One region of the Nonomuraea sp. NPDC049684 genome, then DNA from elsewhere that is predicted to be linked to it. Evidence: riboswitches for the same ligand, from Rfam matches in the RefSeq annotation. Region 1 holds a riboswitch; the other holds the start of a gene.

Region 1 (7,771 bases):
CACGGCGTATCTGCTCACCTCCACTGTGACCGTGCCGCTGTACGGCCGGCTCTCCGACCAGCACGGCAGGAAGCCGCTGCTGCTCGTCGGGATGTCGGTGTTCGTCGTCGGATCGGCGTTGTGCGGGCTCGCCCAGGACATGACCCAGCTCATCGCCTTCCGCGCCGTGCAGGGGCTGGGCGCGGGCGCGCTGCTGCCGCTGTCGCTGGCCCTGGTGATGGAGATGTTCCCGCCCGGACGCAACGGCGCCCGCGTGCAGGGCGCACTCGGCGGCGTGATGGCTTTGACGTACCTGGCCGGGCCCTTCCTGGGCGGGTTGTTCACCGACCACGCGAGCTGGCGGTGGGCGTTCTACGTGAACGTGCCGCTCGGGATCGTGCTGATCGCGATCGTGGTGCTGCGGCTGCCGTTCCGTCCGGGCACCGGCGGCGAAGGCCGGCCGGACTACGCGGGCATCGCCGTGTTCAGCGTGGCCATCAGCGCCCTGCTGCTCGGCCTGACCGAGAAGGGCCTGGACGGCAACGCCTGGACGTCCCCGCCCGTGGCCGGGCCGATCCTGCTGGCGCTGGTCCTGCTGGCCGCGTTCGTGCTGGTCGAACTGCGGGCGGCGAACCCGGTCATGCCGATGCACCTGTTCCGGGACCGCACGTACACGCTGGTCAACGCGACCTCCTTCGTCACCGCCTTCTGCATGTACGCCGGCGTGGTGTTCCTGCCGCGCTACTTCCAGCAGGCGCTGGGCGTCAGCGCCACCGAGTCCGGGCTGAGGATCTACCCGATGACGCTGGCCATGGTGGCGGGCAGCGCGCTCATGGGCACGCTGATGTCCAGGACGCGCACGTACAAGCCGTGGCTGGTCGGGGCGCCGTTCCTGCTGGCGGCCGGCAGCCTGCTGTGCCTGAACCTCACCGTGCGCACCGACGGCCTGCTGCTGGCCGGGTGGATGGCGCTGCTCGGGCTCGGCATGGGGCCGATGCTGTCGGGGCTGACCGTGGCCGTGCAGCAGGCCGTCGCGCCGCGGTACATCGGCACGGCCTCGGCCAACCTCACCTTCTTCCGGCAGATCGGCGGCTCGGTGGCGCTGGCGCTGGCCGGCACCGCGTACACGTCGGTCATCACCACGGACGCGCCGGTCCACGGGCTCGCGGCCGCGCACGCCTCGGCGGCGGCCGTGGTCATCCCGTCGCTGGGCGTGGCGGGCGCGGTGATCGCCCTGGTCGCGCTGGTCATGATGCCCGGCAGGCGGCTGGAGCAGGCGCCCGCGGCGGAAAGCAGAGTGGAGGCCGGTTTCGCGTCGTAAGCGACGTCGTGCGAAGCTGTGGATGTCCCCAGAACCAGGAGGTCCTCATGGCGGAAACACCGGAGCCGGAAGTCAGCGAGACTCCCGAGGACGAGATGAAGCGCAAGTTCCGCGAGGCGTTGGAACGCAAGCGCGGGCAGCAGGCCGACTCGGCCGCGGGTGGCAGGGGCGTCGACCCGTCGAAGATCCACGGGGCGCACGGTCCGGCAGCGAGTAAAAGATCCTTCAGGCGCAAGAGCGGCGGCTGAAAGGCCCGTTTTAGCAGGGGGTACGGCATGCCGTGCCCCCTTTCTCTTTACCGCGATAGGTAGATCTTTACCCGGTTCATGACGATTCGTTTGTATTTGTCCGAATCTCTGGGTACGGTCTTAACCAATTACCAGCTGGTGGCGTAGTCCCTACCAGGAGAGGGGCGACAGCTGGCGCCGAATCCCGACTCGTCGGGAACCGGGGACCCATCTCATTGGGGTGAATCCGGCCACGTGCCGGTAGGGCATCTCCACGCCCGAACCCGTCAGCTAACCCGGTAGGCGAGATGGAGAGGACTTCACGCATGTACCACCTCGTCGTACCCCCGGACAGTGTAGTGACGACCGCCTGCTGAGCGGTCTCTTCCCTGACTTCCCCCACGCGCCGCGTAACCACCTCTTCGGCGCTCTGCCCGGTTACGCACCGTAGTCACGCGCGTTCCCCCTGTCCCCTCGCGAAGGACTTCACTGCTTCATGTCTCGATTTGGCCTGCGCTCTCTCGCCCTGTTGTCCGTGTCCGCCATGGGCGCGCTGACGATCTCCGCCACCGGCGCCCACGCCGACACCGGCGACGACCAGAAGATCCTGCTCAAGGGTTCCACGAAGGCCTCCTACTTCTGGGACGACTCCTCCGGCCGGGCCGGCGACACCGGCCTCCCCGCCAGCGGCAAGCCCATGCAGAAGGGCCTGGCCGCCAGCCCGAGCTGGCCCCTCATGACCGAGGGCTACGTGACCTACAACGGCAAGAAGATGCCGTTCTTCGTGGGCGACCGCGGCCCCGGCGAGCCCTCCAGCCGTGGCGTCATGCTCGACCTCGACGCCAAGACCTTCGCCGAGCTGACCGGCGGCACCTTCAACCCCGACACGCTCGGCGTGGACGGCAACGGCGGCCGGGGCCACATCAAGATCGACTACGTCATCACCAAGTGGGGCGACGGCAAGGGCAAGAAGAACTACCCCGTGGCCTTCTCCAGCGGCGCGTGGAGCAGGTTCGACGCCAACCCCGCCGAGCCCCCCAAGGTGCTGGCCGACGAGCCCGCCGACAACGCCGAGGACGCGGCCGGTTCGGCCGGCGGCCAGGTCGGGAAGACCGTCGCGATGGGCGGCACCGTGATGGCCGGCGTGCTGGTGCTGGCCGGCGGCGGCGTGGTGCTCGGCGGCGAGCGCCTGCGCAAGCTCCTCAACGACTGATCTGCGGACAGACCGCTCTTTACGCCTCGCGACCAGAATGACATTCTGGTCGCTGTGATCCAGCGCGCAGCCGCCAACGGCATCGAGATCGCCTACGAGAGCTTCGGCTCACCCGCGGGCAGGCCCCTCCTGCTCATCATGGGACTCGGCGCCCAGCTCATCCACTGGGACGACGAGTTCTGCGAACTCCTGGCCGAGCAGGGGCACCACGTCGTCAGGTTCGACAACCGCGACGCGGGCCTGTCCACCCATCTCCACGACGAGGGCGTGCCCGCATGGGGCGCGCCCTCGCCGTACGTGCTGGACGACCTGGCCGACGACAGCGCCGGGCTCATGGACGTCCTGGGCCTGCCCGCCGCGCACGTCGTCGGCGCCTCGATGGGCGGGATGATCGCCCAGGCGCTGGCCATCCGGCACCCCGCCCGGGTGCTGAGCCTGACCTCGATCATGTCCACGCCCAGCCCGCAGGCGGCCCCGCCGACCGAGGCGGCCGCCGCGGTGCTCTTCGCCAAGCCCGCGACCGACCGCGAGGGGGTCGTCGCCGGCGCGCTGACGACCTGGGCCGTGCTCGGGTCCCCCGGCTGGGAGCTGGACCGCGAACGCGTCACCAGGCTGGCCGGGCTCGCCTTCGACCGCTGCCACGACCCGGCCGGCACGGCCCGCCAGCTCGCCGCCATCATGGCCTCGGGCGACCGCACGTCCGCGCTGGGCGGGCTGACGGTGCCCGCGCTGGTCATCCACGGCGAGGACGACCAGCTCGTGCCGCTCGCCGGCGGGCGGGCCACGGCCGCCGCCATCCCGGGCGCCCGCCTGGTCACCTACCCGGGCATGGGCCACGACCTGCCCCGCGCCCTCTGGCCCGCGATCGTCGCCGAGATCACCGCCCACACCGGCTCGGCGGCGCCTGCGCGGCCGCAGCCCGCCACCTGACCCCGCCGCGTGACCCGCCGCCGGACCCCGCCGTCCCGACCCGCCGTGAACCGTGGGACGGCGCTCAGAGCTCCAGTTTCTCCTCGATGACCTTGAGCATGTGCCGGGCCAGGGCCAGGTTGGCCCGGTTGCGGTCGAGGGCCAGGTACAGGAACAGGCCCTTGCCGCTGCGGCCGGTCAGCGGCCGGATGATGTGGTACTGGGCGGTCAGCGTGATCAGGATGTCCTCGATGCCGTCCTTGAGGCCCAGCGAGTCCATCGTGCGCAGTTTGGCCTTGATGACCTCGGTGTTGCCCGCCGCCGCGACCTGCAGGTCCAGCTCCTTCGAGCCGCCGAGCGTGCCGAGCGCCATGCCGCTGCCGTGGTCGACGATCGCCGCGCCGATCGTGCCGTCGATGCTCATCATCTCTTTGAGGGAGACGTCCATGCCTGCCATGCTTTCCTCCGCTTCGGTGGGGATGGTCAGTGTTTGCGTGCCACGGCGGCCACGGCGGCCGCCGTCTTCCTGCCCTCCAGCCGGAGGAGCCCGACGTTGGCGCCGGGTCCCGCCAGAACCGTGAGGACGATCGTGGGGCCCGCGGCGTAGAAGGCCACGAACCCGGCGGTGCCGGACACGAGGGTCTCCTCGAACGTCCCGCGGCCCGCCATGGTCAGCATCCGGCCGCTCATCGCGAGCAGCGCCGCCGACAGCGCCGCCACCTGCTCGCCGGTGTCTCCTTGCAGGTCGCAGGCGATCCGCAGGCCGTCGACGGTGCACGCGACGCTGCCGGTGACGTCCGGCGTGCGGCCGCGCAGGAGCTCCATCTCTGCCAGGACCTCTTGCCGTAGCTCCACGGGTGGCCTCCTCCCGCGTCGTGAGGGGAACCTCACGGCATCTCCTCCAGCGCCTTCTTCAGCCGCAGCAGCAGCGTCAGATCGGTCGGGTCGCCCGTCGGCACCGGCCCGGCGGCCGCCCCCGCCCGCCCGTTCCCGGCGGGAACGGGCACCGGGCCCGGCACCCGCCTGGGCAGCGCGTCCCCGTCGTCCGGACGGCGTTGCGCGGGCCGCCCCGGGTCCGGCGGGACGAGGAGGCCGGCGGCGGCCAGCCTCCTGACGGCCAGCAGCACCGCGTATCCCGACCGGCCCAGGTGCCGGGCCAGCTCCAGCGGGGTCGCCTTGTGGTCGGCCCGTACGACGACCTCCCACTGCACCTGGCTGAGCGCAACCCCGTGCCCGGGAAGGCGCGGCACCGGCCGCACGGGCTGGGTGTCCACCTCCGGCGAGGGCCAGATGTCGGCCAGCTGCTCCCGGCGGCGGGCCGACTCCCGCACCAGCTCCTCGACGTCGAAGAACCACTGGCCGCCCAGCCAGTGCTCCTCCCCGGGCCGGAACTTCGGCCGCACGCCGGTCACCGGCAGCAGGAAGAAGGCGGCGTCCTGGACCACGCCGAGCACGGCGTACTGGAGCTCGGCCAGGGTGACCGGGCCCTCCTGGAGCAGCCGGGCGCGGCCGCCGTCGGCCTGCAGGGCGCGCAGGGCCGACTCCGGCACCCGTCCCCTGGCCGCGAACAGCCGCTCGACGCCCGGCGTCTGGGCGCACTCCATGTACGTCACGCGCCCGTCCGACAGGTAGATCGTGCCGTTCCTGCCCAGGCGGAGCGCCCCCGTCGCGCGTTCGCGGGCGAGTCCGGCGAGGAGTGAGTCGAGCGCGGCCATGGCTCAGGTGGTCAGCAGGTCGGAGATGGCCCGCAGGCGGTAACGGGCCAGGGCCAGGTTCGACCGTTCCGGGTCGAGCCGGACGTAGATGACCAGCGGCCCCTCGAAGACCGTCTCCAGCAGCCGGAGCAGGTGGTGCCCCCGGTCGGTGGTGACGAGCATGTCGTCGATGCGCACGATCTCGCCGGGGCACGTCCGGGTCAGCCCGTCGGTGGTGGCGCGCAGCGCCTCGGTCAGCGCCGCGGCGGACCTGTCGGCGTCCACGCCGGACGCGCTGCTGAAGGCGACCGCCATGCCGCTCGTGCCGTCGACCAGCATGGCGTCGAGCGCGCCCGGTATCGACATGACCTCCGCCAGGCAGGTGTCCACTCCCAGCACCGCAAGCCTCCCTCCGTCGTGGGACGGGGAAAGCGTAGGGGGCCACAAGAGATCAGAAGGCGCGCGATTTACCGAGGGATACGTTTTTATACGGCCAGGACGAAGAAAAGCATCACTCGTGCGGAAATATGATCAATTCACGAGGTTTTTTCACGATGGCGGAGAATTTCGTGCACGTTGTCCTCGGCCCACCGCGCGACCACCGAGATCGGCGCGTGCAGCGAGCGGCCGAGGTCGGTCAGCGCGTACTCCACCCGCGGCGGCACCTCGGCGAAGACCTCGCGGGTGATCAGCCCGTCCAGTTCCATGGCCCGCAGCGTCTGCGTGAGCACCTTCGGCGTGACCCCGCCGATCCGCCCGCGGAGCACGGTGAAGCGCATCGGCCCGTCGCTGAGGCTGAGCAGCACCAGCACCGACCACTTGTCGCCGATCCGGTCGAGGACCAGCCGAGTCGGGCAGTTCGGGTCGAAGGCATCACCGGTATCCATAAGGTACTTATAGCACGATGAAGTAACCAGTATCCATTGGATACTGTGCTTCTCATGAAGATCCTCGTGTTCGGCGCGACCGGAATGATCGGTCAGCGCATCGTCACCGAACTCACCGGCCGCGGCCACGACGTCACCGGTGTCAGCCGCCGCGGTCCCGTCAAGGGCGACGTCCACGACGCCGCCACGCTCGCCGAGGGCTACGACGCCGTCGTCTGCGCCATCGCCCCGCCACGCGACGGCACCGAGCCCGAGCCGCCGTTCCTGGCCGCCAACCGCGCCCTCATCGACGGCCTGCGCGCCGCCGGGGTGAGCCGGGTGCTGGTCGTGGGCGGCGCGGGCAGCCTCAAGGCCGGCCCGGACGTCGACCTGGTCGACACGCCCGGCTTCCCGGAGATCTACAAGAAGGAGGCCAGGGCCGCGCGGGCCGCGCTCGGGCTCTACCGGGAGGTGACCGACCTGGACTGGACCTACGTCTCGCCGGCCGCCGAGATCGCGCCCGGCGAGCGCACCGGCGTCTACCGGATCGGCCGCGACGACCTGCTCAGCGACGCCGACGGCCGCAGCTTCATCACCGCCGAGGACTACGCGGTGGCGATCGCCGACGAGCTGGAGGAGCACGCCCACCCGCGCACCCGCATCACGGTCGCCTACTGATCGTCCTCGTCCGGGTCGTCGGGCAGCAGCGCCTTCTCGTCGGGCTTGTGCACCAGCACGTTGTCCACGTACGACTTCACCGCCGTGGCCAGCCCGACGTCGCCGCCCGCCGCCTCCGACAGGTACCAGCGGTGGTCGAGAATCTCGTGGAAGAGCTGCGCGGGCTCCAGCTTGCCGCGCAGCGCGGCGGGGATGTCGTCGACCGTCGGGTGGAACACCTCGGCGAGCCAGCGGTGGGCGACGATGGCCTCGTCCTCGTGGCGCAGGCCCTTGGCGACCCGGTAGCCGTCCAGGTCGTTGAGCAGCCGCCGGGCCTGGTTCTCCTCCACGTCGAGCCCGGTCAGCCTGATCAGCCGGCGCTGGTGGTGGCCCGCGTCCACCACCTTCGGCCGGACGATCAGGCGGCCGGTGCCGACCTTGCGCCGCACCATCATCTCGGCGACGTCGAAGCCGAGCAGGTTCAGGCGGCGGATGCGCTGCTCCACGCGGTGCCAGTCGACCTCGTCGATGATCTCGCTGTCGGTGATCTCGGCCCACAGGCGGTGGTAGCGGGTGACGATGTCCTCGGCGGTCTCCATGGGGTCGATCGACGGGTGCAGCAGCCCGCCGGCCTCCAGGTCGAGCATCTCGCCGAAGATGTTGGTGTGGGCCACGTCGATGTCGGTCAGCCGCTGGCCCTCGCTGATCATCGGGTGCATCTCGCCGGTCTCGGCGTCCACGAGGTAGGCCGCGAAGGCGCCGGCGTCCCGGCGGAAGAGCGTGTTGGACAGCGAGCAGTCGCCCCAGTAGAAGCCGTTCAGGTGCAGGCGCACCAGCAGCACGGCGAGCGCGTCGAGCAGGCGGGTGAGCGTGTCGGGGCGCAGGGTGCCGGACATCACGGCGCG
Region 2 (7,771 bases), 200 kb from region 1:
GCCGCCCTGCTCGGCGGCACCTGCGAGGCGGGCCCCAACCCCAACCGGGGCTGGACGGTCACCGCCGTCCTGCCGAAGGAGACCGCATGAACGCCCGGCAGGAGGCCGTGGGAGTCGCCCCGGAGGGGGTGGCGGCCATCCGGGTGCTGGTCGCCGACGACCAGGAGATCGCCCGCACCGGGCTCAGGATGATCCTCGACGCCCAGCCCGGCATCGAGGTCGTCGGCGAGGCCGGCGACGGCAGGCGGGCCGTCGAGCTGGCCCGCCGCCTGCGCCCCGACGTGTGCCTGTTCGACATCCGCATGCCCGGTCTCGACGGCATCGCGGCCACCCGCGAGCTGGCCGGTCCCGACGTCGCCGACCCCATGGCGGTGGTCGTGATCACCACGTTCGACCTCGACGAGTACGTCTACGCCGCCCTGCGCGCCGGGGCCAGGGGCTTCCTGCTCAAGGACGCCGGCCCGGCGCTGCTGGCCCAGGCGGTGACCGCGGCGGCCGGCGGCGAGGCGCTCATCGCCCCGAGCGTGACCGCGCGCCTGCTGGCCGCGTTCGCCGGAGCCGGGCGTACGGAGGCGCCCGCGCAGCCGGTCGAGGCGCTCACCGGCCGCGAGGAGGACATTCTGCGCGCCGTGGCCCGAGGGCGGACCAACAGCGAGATCGCCCGCGAGCTGCACATCTCGCTCAGCACGGTCAAGAGCCACGTCGCGAGCCTGATGACCAAGCTCGGCGTGCGCAACCGCGTCGAGATCGCCATGTGGGCCTACGAGACCGACCGCGTACGCACCTGACCTCCGCCACCGCCAGGGCCTCCGCGACCCCCAGGGCCTCTGCGACCCTCAGGGCCTCCGCGACCGCCAGGGCCTCCGCGACCGCCACGGACGCGCCGGGGTCCGCGCCCCCGGCGGACGGCCCACTCGGCCACCGCCAGGTTGATCACCCAGCCCGCGCCGACGAGCAGCGCCCGGCCGAGCTCGCCGGGCGGCCCGAAGGCGGCCAGCCCGAACGCCAGGGTGAACGCCTGCGTGCCCGCGCCGAGCCCGATCGCGTACCCGCGGGTCATCCACGCGCGATGCCGGGCCACGTCGCGCCGCCGGATCGCGGCCAGGCCGAGCAGCAGGCAGGCGGCCATGGCCGTCCCGAACAGCAGGCGGAAGGCGGCCAGCAGCGTCCCGTCGCCGGCGGGCAGGTCGGAGAAGAGCGTCAGCCACAAGCCCGACAGCGCCGCGACCAGCCCGCACGCCACCAGCACCCGCCCCGCCGCGCGGTGCCACCCCGGCCGCCGGGCCCGGAACCGGGCCTGAAACTGGAACGCGCCGAGGACGCAGAACACCAGGGACGCCGGGATGTGCAGCAACACCGGCGCCGGCATGGCGAAGAAGCGCGCGTTGTCCGCCGTGACGGGGGCGCCCGCGGCCAGTTCGGTCAGCCGGAGCGCGCCGGCGACCAGGGGGACGACGCTGAGCGCGAGCAGCCCGGCGGGTGCGATCCATCTCATGCCTGAGAGCGTGCCGCCCGCGCCCGCACCCGGTCATCGCGCGGACGGCCGGTCCTGATTCGCACCATCGGCGGGAGGGCGGTCGTACTTTCGGCCATCGAGCCGTCGCCTTTCGACCGTTGAGCGTCCGCGCAGGTCGCGCCCACACTGGCGGCACATCGGCGGCAGCACAAGGGAGAAAAGCGATGAAGGCGTACGTCCTGCGCTCGTTCGGCTCGCCCGACCAGCTCGTCCTGACCGACGTCGAGCGGCCCGTGCCGCGCGACGACGAGGTGCTGGTCCGGGTGCGGGCCACGTCCGTGCAGCCCTACGACTGGCACTACATGCGGGGAGAGCCGTACCTGGCCCGGGTCATGGGCGGCGGGGTCGGGCTGCGCCGGCCTCGCATCGCCGTCCTCGGGGCCGACGTGGCGGGGGAGGTGGAGGCGGCTGGGAAGGACGTCACGCTGTTCCGTCCCGGCGACGAGGTGTACGCGATGTCGCTCGGGGGCGGTTTCGGCGAGTACGTCTGCCTGCGGCAGGGCGAGGTGGCGGCCAAACCGGCGGGCCTGTCGTTCGAGCAGGCGGCGGCGGTGCCGATGGCGGCCAACACCGCGCTGATCGCGCTGCGCGACGAGGGACGCCTCCAGCCGGGCCAGAAAGTGCTGGTCAACGGCGCGTCCGGCGGCGTGGGCACGTTCGCCGTGCAGCTCGCCAAGGCGCTGGGGGCGCACGTCACGGGCGTGTGCAGCGGGCGGAACGCGGACCTGGTGCGCTCGCTCGGCGCGGACGACGTCATCGACCACACCAAGGAGGACTTCGCGGCGTCGGGGCGGCGCTTCGACCTGCTGCTCGACGTGGCGGGCGGACGCCGGCCGGCCGACTGCCGCCGCGTGCTGACCAGGAAGGGCACGTACGTGCTGGTCGGCGGGCCGGCCGGCCGCTGGGTGCAGCCGGCCGGCCACATGTTCGCCGCGCTCGCGTCGGGGCCCTTCGTCCCGCAGCGGATCGTCAGGGCGGACGTCGTCCGCTGCGGGAGCAACAGGGCGAACCTGCTGACGCTGACCGGGCTGATCGAGCGGGGCGCGGTCACCCCGGTCATCGACAGGACCTTCCCCTTCGGCGAGCTCCCGGCGGCCGTCCGCTACCAGGAGGAGGGGCACGCCCCGGGGAAGGTCGTCGTCACAGGGTCGCGGTGAGCATGGCGGGGGCGGGGGCCTTCTGGAGCTGCTTGTAGGCGGCCCAGCGCTTGACGCCCTTGGGGTCGGGGCGTACCGCGCCGACGAAGGCCTGCCTGCGCCATTGCGACAGGCGTTCCTCCTTCACCACGTCGCCGGTGTGGGGGGAGTGGACCATGTAGCCGGGCTTGGAGATCATGCCGACGTGGCCGAGGCCGCTGAAGAACACCAGGTCGCCTGGCTTGAGGTCCTTCCAGGAGATCTTCCTGGAGAAGGCGCCGTACTGCTCCGCGGCGGTTCTGGGGAGCTCGATGCCGGCGTCCTCGTAGGCCCGGAGCATGAGGCCCGAGCAGTCGTAGCCCCGTTCGCTGGCGCCGCCCCACACATACGGGGTGCCGCGCTTGTCCATGGCGTATTCGAGGGCGACCTTCCAGGCCGGTTTCGGCACGTGCCGTTGCTGGACCTGTTTCACCTGGGGGCCGGTGAGGGTGACGGAGGGGGTGGGGGCGGCCGCAGCGGCGGGAGCCGCGGGGGCGGCGGGAGCGACGGGAGCCGCGGGGGCGGCAGGCGCGAGACCTGCGGCGCCCGCTGCCACCGCCACAAGGATGGCGATGCTAGACAGGGGACTGTCCTTCCACGTGGCCGGCCGGGTTAGCTGACGGGCTCGGGCCTGGAAGTAGCCCTACGGCGGTGCTCCTCGGGGGGAGGCGCGGCCGATTCGCCCCGGGGGGAAAGGTGGGTCCCCGGCTCCACGCAGCGGCTGCGTGGATTAGGCTCGTCGGACTCTAACGAAACGGTCAAAAGGTCGCAATCCCCCCAAAACGGATTGTCCGGTTGTTGAGATGATGTGTTCGTCAGCCGAGACGAGCCGGTAAGGTACCGCCCATGGAGTCGCGTAACATCCGCCTGGCCGTCATCCCCGGGGATGGCATCGGCGCCGAGGTCGTAGCCGAAGGGCTCAAGGTCCTGGAGGCCGTGGGCACGAAGATCGAGCCCACCCACTACGACCTGGGCGCAGCCCGCTACCACCGCACCGGCGAGACGCTGCCCGACGCGGTGCTCGAAGAGCTGCGCGGCTACGACGCGATCCTGCTCGGCGCCGTGGGCGACCCCAGCGTGCCGCCCGGCATCCTGGAGCGCGACCTGCTGCTCAAGCTCCGGTTCGAGTTCGACCACTACGTCAACCTGCGGCCGGTCAAGCTGTTCCCCGGCGTCGAGACCGCGCTGGCCGGCGCCACCGCCGAGCACATCGACATGGTCGTCGTCCGCGAGGGCACCGAGGGCCTCTACGCGGGCACCGGCGGCGTCATGCGCCGCGGCACGCCGCACGAGATCGCCACCCAGGAGTCGCTGAACACCGCCCACGGCGTCGAGCGCGTCGTGCGGTACGCCTTCCAGAAGGCTCAGTCGCGGCCCCGCAAGAAGCTCACGCTCGTCCACAAGACGAACGTGCTCACCTTCGCCGGCGACCTCTGGCAGCGCACGGTCAACCGCGTGGCCGCGGAGTTCCCCGACGTCACCACCGACTACAGCCACATCGACGCGGCCTCGATGTTCTTCGTCACCCAGCCCGAGCGCTTCGACGTGATCGTCACCGACAACCTGTTCGGCGACATCATCACCGACCTCGGCGCCGCGATCGCCGGCGGCATCGGCCTGGCGGCCAGCGGCAACATCAACCCCGAGCGCACCTCGCCGAGCATGTTCGAGCCGGTGCACGGCAGCGCGCCCGACATCGCCGGTCAGGGCAAGGCCGACCCGACCGCCACCATCCTGTCCGTGGGCATGCTCCTCGACCACCTCGGCCTGCACGCCGAGGCCGCCAAGGTCGAGCAGGCCGTGGCCGCCGACATCGCCGAGCGGGTGAGCGGCCGCGCCGGCCGCTCGACCAGCGAGATCGGCGACGACATCGCCGCGCGAGTAGCCGGCTAGGACCGCCTAGCCCCGCACGCGCCTGGCGGTCCGAACGCGGACTGCCAGGCGCTTTTTCGCGTTCGCGGAAGGCGCCTCCCGGCGATCACCAGGGGCGTTCTCTCGCGATCATCGGATCGAACCACCCCAACTGCCTCTTGCTATCCCAAATCGCGAGACACTAGGAAGTACGAATACTGCTCGCGGGCAGTAGCTACCAGAATCAGCTTTCGAAGTCGCAGATTCGTAGAGAGAAGGACCGCCGTCATGACCATCGCTCAGAAGCTCAGCTTCGACGTGCAGCATTCCGACCACGCTCGCACCGCGGCCGAGCGGGAGCAGGTACTGGCGAACCCCGGGTTCGGGCAGGTCTTCACCGACCACATGATCTCGATCGACTACACCGACGGCCAGGGCTGGCACGACGCCAGGCTCATGCCGTACGGGCCGCTCTCGCTCGACCCCGCGACCTCGGTCTTCCACTATGCGCAGGAGCTGTTCGAGGGCCTGAAGGCGTACCGGCAGATCTCCGGCTCGATCGCGACCTTCCGCCCGTACGCGAACGCCGCCCGCTTCAACCGCTCGGCCGAGCGCATGGCGATGCCCGAACTGCCGGAGGAGGCGTTCGTGGAGTCGCTGGAGCTGCTGGTCTCGGCCGACAAGGAGTGGGTGCCGACCACCGAGGGCCACAGCCTCTACCTGCGCCCGTTCATGTTCGCCACGCAGGCCGGGCTCGGCGTCAACTACCCGTCGAAGACCTACAAGTACATGGTGATCGCCTCGCCGGCGGCCTCGTACTTCAGCGGCGGCATCAAGCCCGTCTCGGTCTGGCTGTCCACCGAGTACACGCGCGCCGCGCCCGGCGGCACCGGCTTCGCCAAGTGCGGCGGCAACTACGCCGCCGCCTTCGTCGCCCAGCGCCAGGCCGTCGACAACGGCTGCGACCAGGTCGTCTGGCTCGACGCCCACAAGCACGAGTACGTCGAGGAGATGGGCGGGATGAACCTGTTCTTCGTCTTCGGCAACAAGCTCGTCACCCCGGCGCTCACCGGCACCCTGCTGCCCGGCATCACCCGGGAGTCGATCCTGGAGATGGCCGGCGACCTCGGCCTGGAGACCGAGGAGCGGCTGATCTCGGTGGACGAGTGGGAGTCCGCCTGCGCCTCCGGCGAGCTGACCGAGGTGTTCGCGTGCGGCACCGCCGCCGTGGTCACGCCGGTGGGCTCGGTCAGGGGCGACGACCGCTCCTGGACCATCGCCGACGGCACCCCCGGCCCGGTGACGATGCGGGTGCGCGAGGAGCTCGTCGGCATCCAGTACGGCGCCCGTCCCGACACCCGCAACTGGATCCACAAGATCGGCTAGAGCCGCGCGGACGGCCGGCGTTCAGGCGCCGGCCTCCGTCAGGGCCGCGGTGTCGACGTGCAGGTTCCACGGGTCGGGCAGGAACACCGGCTCGCCCAGGGAGACGACGCTCTCGCTGCGGTAGCGCCGCCCGCCCGGCCCGCCGAACAGCGTCACCAGCCGCTGGAACGGGTCGATCACCAGGTAGAGCGGCACCCCGCCGCGCGCGTAACCGCCCGTCTTGACGAAGTGCACGTCGTAGGTCGTGGCCACCGAGACGACGTCCACGAGCAGGATCGTCGAGGCGCCGTGGACGGCGTGCTCCTCGTGCAGCCGCGGCCGGCGCGGGACCACGGCCAGGTCGGGCACGTAGAGATCGTGGCCGGGGCCCAGGTAGACGGTGATGTTCGGCCAGATCTCCCAGCCCCGGACCGCCGCCGCGGCGGCGAGCTGGAACAACGTCCGGGACAGGATCGTGTTGTGCTGCCAGGTGCCCGGCTCGTTCACCACGATCCGGCCCTGGACCGTCTCGATGCGGAACTCGGGGAACAGTTCGCGCACGGTGCGGTAGCGCTCTTCCAGGGGCCTGACCATGCCGCCGTCCTCATGCTTTCCCGGGGGGTTTCCAAAGGATCACTCAGAGTAACGGCGGCGGCGTCCCGCGATCTAGTGGTTCTTCCTGATCATCGTGATCCCGTCGGCGACCGGCAGCATGACCACGCTCACCCGCGGGTCCTCGATCACCAGGTCGTTGAACTCGCGGATCTGCACCGTCGTCGGCTCGGAGTGCGCCGGGTCGGCCACGTGCCCGCTGCGCAGCGTGTTGTCGGCCAGCAGCAGGCCGCCCGGCCGCAGCCGCTCGACCAGCAACTCGTAGTAACCGGGGTAGTTGCCCTTGTCGGCGTCGAGGAAGGCCAGGTCGATGCGCTCGTCGAAGGCGGCCAGCGTCTCCAGGGCGGGCCCGATCGTCAGCGAGACGCGGTCGCTCACGCCCGCCCGCTCCCAGTAGCGCCGGGCGATCGACGTAGCGCCGGGCGATCGACGTCCACTCCTCGCTCACGTCGAAGCAGTGCAGCCGCCCGCCGGACAATCCCCGCGCGATGCACACCGACGAGTAGCCGGTGAACGTGCCCACCTCGACCGCCACGGCCGGGGCCGCGAGCTGGGTCAGCATGGTCAGGAACCGGCCCTGGTCGGCGGAGATCTGCATCCTGGCGGCGTCGCCCGTCGCCTCGGCGGTCTCCCGTGCCAGCTCGTCGAGCAGGGGGTCGGGCGGGGTGGAGTGGTCGAGGATGTACCGGCCCACCGCGGGGTCGAGGAGGTTCGCCTTCATGAAGGTCATTCTCCCCTCACGGCGTTCTCCCATCGTCATCAGGTACCAATGAGGGAGCCGCGCCGGTCCTGTTCAGGGTGGCCGTCCGGAGAGTGGTTCTGTCGTTGGTAGGGTCTGCGCGATCGGTGAGCGGGAAGTGGGCGGATGATGAAGCGGTTGGTTGCGGTCGCGGTCGCGTGTGCGGCGCTGGTGATGCTGGGTGTGCTGGCCTTCTCGGAGCCGGGTGAGACGGCCGGGTCGGTACGCCTGACCAGGCAGCTCGACGGTTCGATGGTGCTGGCCGACAGGTCCAGCGACGCGCCCGTGCTCGACGTGTACGAAGACTTCGACTGCCCGATCTGCAAGGAGATGCACTCCAAGGTCGACGGCACGATCCAGAAGCTGGCCAGGGAGGGCAGGCTCAAGGTCGTCTTCCACCCCGTGACGATCTTCCAGGACGAGCCCATGCGCTCCAACTCCATCAGGGCCGCGGCCGCCGCCCGATGCGTGCCGGAGGAGAACTGGCTGGCCTTCAGGGACGAGCTCTACGCC

The links. Region 1 has a riboswitch for cyclic di-AMP ahead of ACIBST_RS15775 (hypothetical protein). Riboswitches for the same ligand answer to the same signal wherever they lie in the genome.
Region 2: another riboswitch for cyclic di-AMP. It lies ahead of ACIBST_RS16750 (C40 family peptidase); the one in region 1 lies ahead of ACIBST_RS15775 (hypothetical protein).

The regions. Positions count from the first base shown of each region.
Region 1 is NZ_JBITLO010000004.1:376,329-384,099, reverse strand. Features, by position in the region: gene ACIBST_RS15785 (MDR family MFS transporter) at 1-1,300, shown strand, start outside; gene ACIBST_RS15780 (DUF5302 domain-containing protein) at 1,348-1,548, shown strand; cyclic di-AMP (ydaO/yuaA leader) riboswitch at 1,714-1,848, shown strand; gene ACIBST_RS15775 (hypothetical protein) at 2,024-2,740, shown strand; gene ACIBST_RS15770 (alpha/beta fold hydrolase) at 2,795-3,670, shown strand; gene ACIBST_RS15765 (hypothetical protein) at 3,735-4,106, opposite strand; gene ACIBST_RS15760 (roadblock/LC7 domain-containing protein) at 4,133-4,504, opposite strand; gene ACIBST_RS15755 (DUF4388 domain-containing protein) at 4,537-5,364, opposite strand; gene ACIBST_RS15750 (roadblock/LC7 domain-containing protein) at 5,368-5,742, opposite strand; gene ACIBST_RS15745 (helix-turn-helix domain-containing protein) at 5,880-6,230, opposite strand; gene ACIBST_RS15740 (NAD(P)H-binding protein) at 6,285-6,887, shown strand; gene ACIBST_RS15735 (DUF4032 domain-containing protein) at 6,881-7,771, opposite strand, start outside.
Region 2 is NZ_JBITLO010000004.1:574,092-581,862, reverse strand. Features, by position in the region: gene ACIBST_RS16770 (sensor histidine kinase) at 1-90, shown strand, start outside; gene ACIBST_RS16765 (response regulator) at 87-788, shown strand; gene ACIBST_RS16760 (DUF2306 domain-containing protein) at 761-1,495, opposite strand; gene ACIBST_RS16755 (NAD(P)-dependent alcohol dehydrogenase) at 1,681-2,673, shown strand; gene ACIBST_RS16750 (C40 family peptidase) at 2,657-3,247, opposite strand; cyclic di-AMP (ydaO/yuaA leader) riboswitch at 3,278-3,438, opposite strand; gene ACIBST_RS16745 (3-isopropylmalate dehydrogenase) at 3,538-4,584, shown strand; gene ACIBST_RS16740 (branched-chain amino acid aminotransferase) at 4,831-5,928, shown strand; gene ACIBST_RS16735 (Uma2 family endonuclease) at 5,950-6,501, opposite strand; partial or broken gene ACIBST_RS16730 (O-methyltransferase) at 6,574-7,240, opposite strand; gene ACIBST_RS16725 (DsbA family protein) at 7,385-7,771, shown strand, end outside.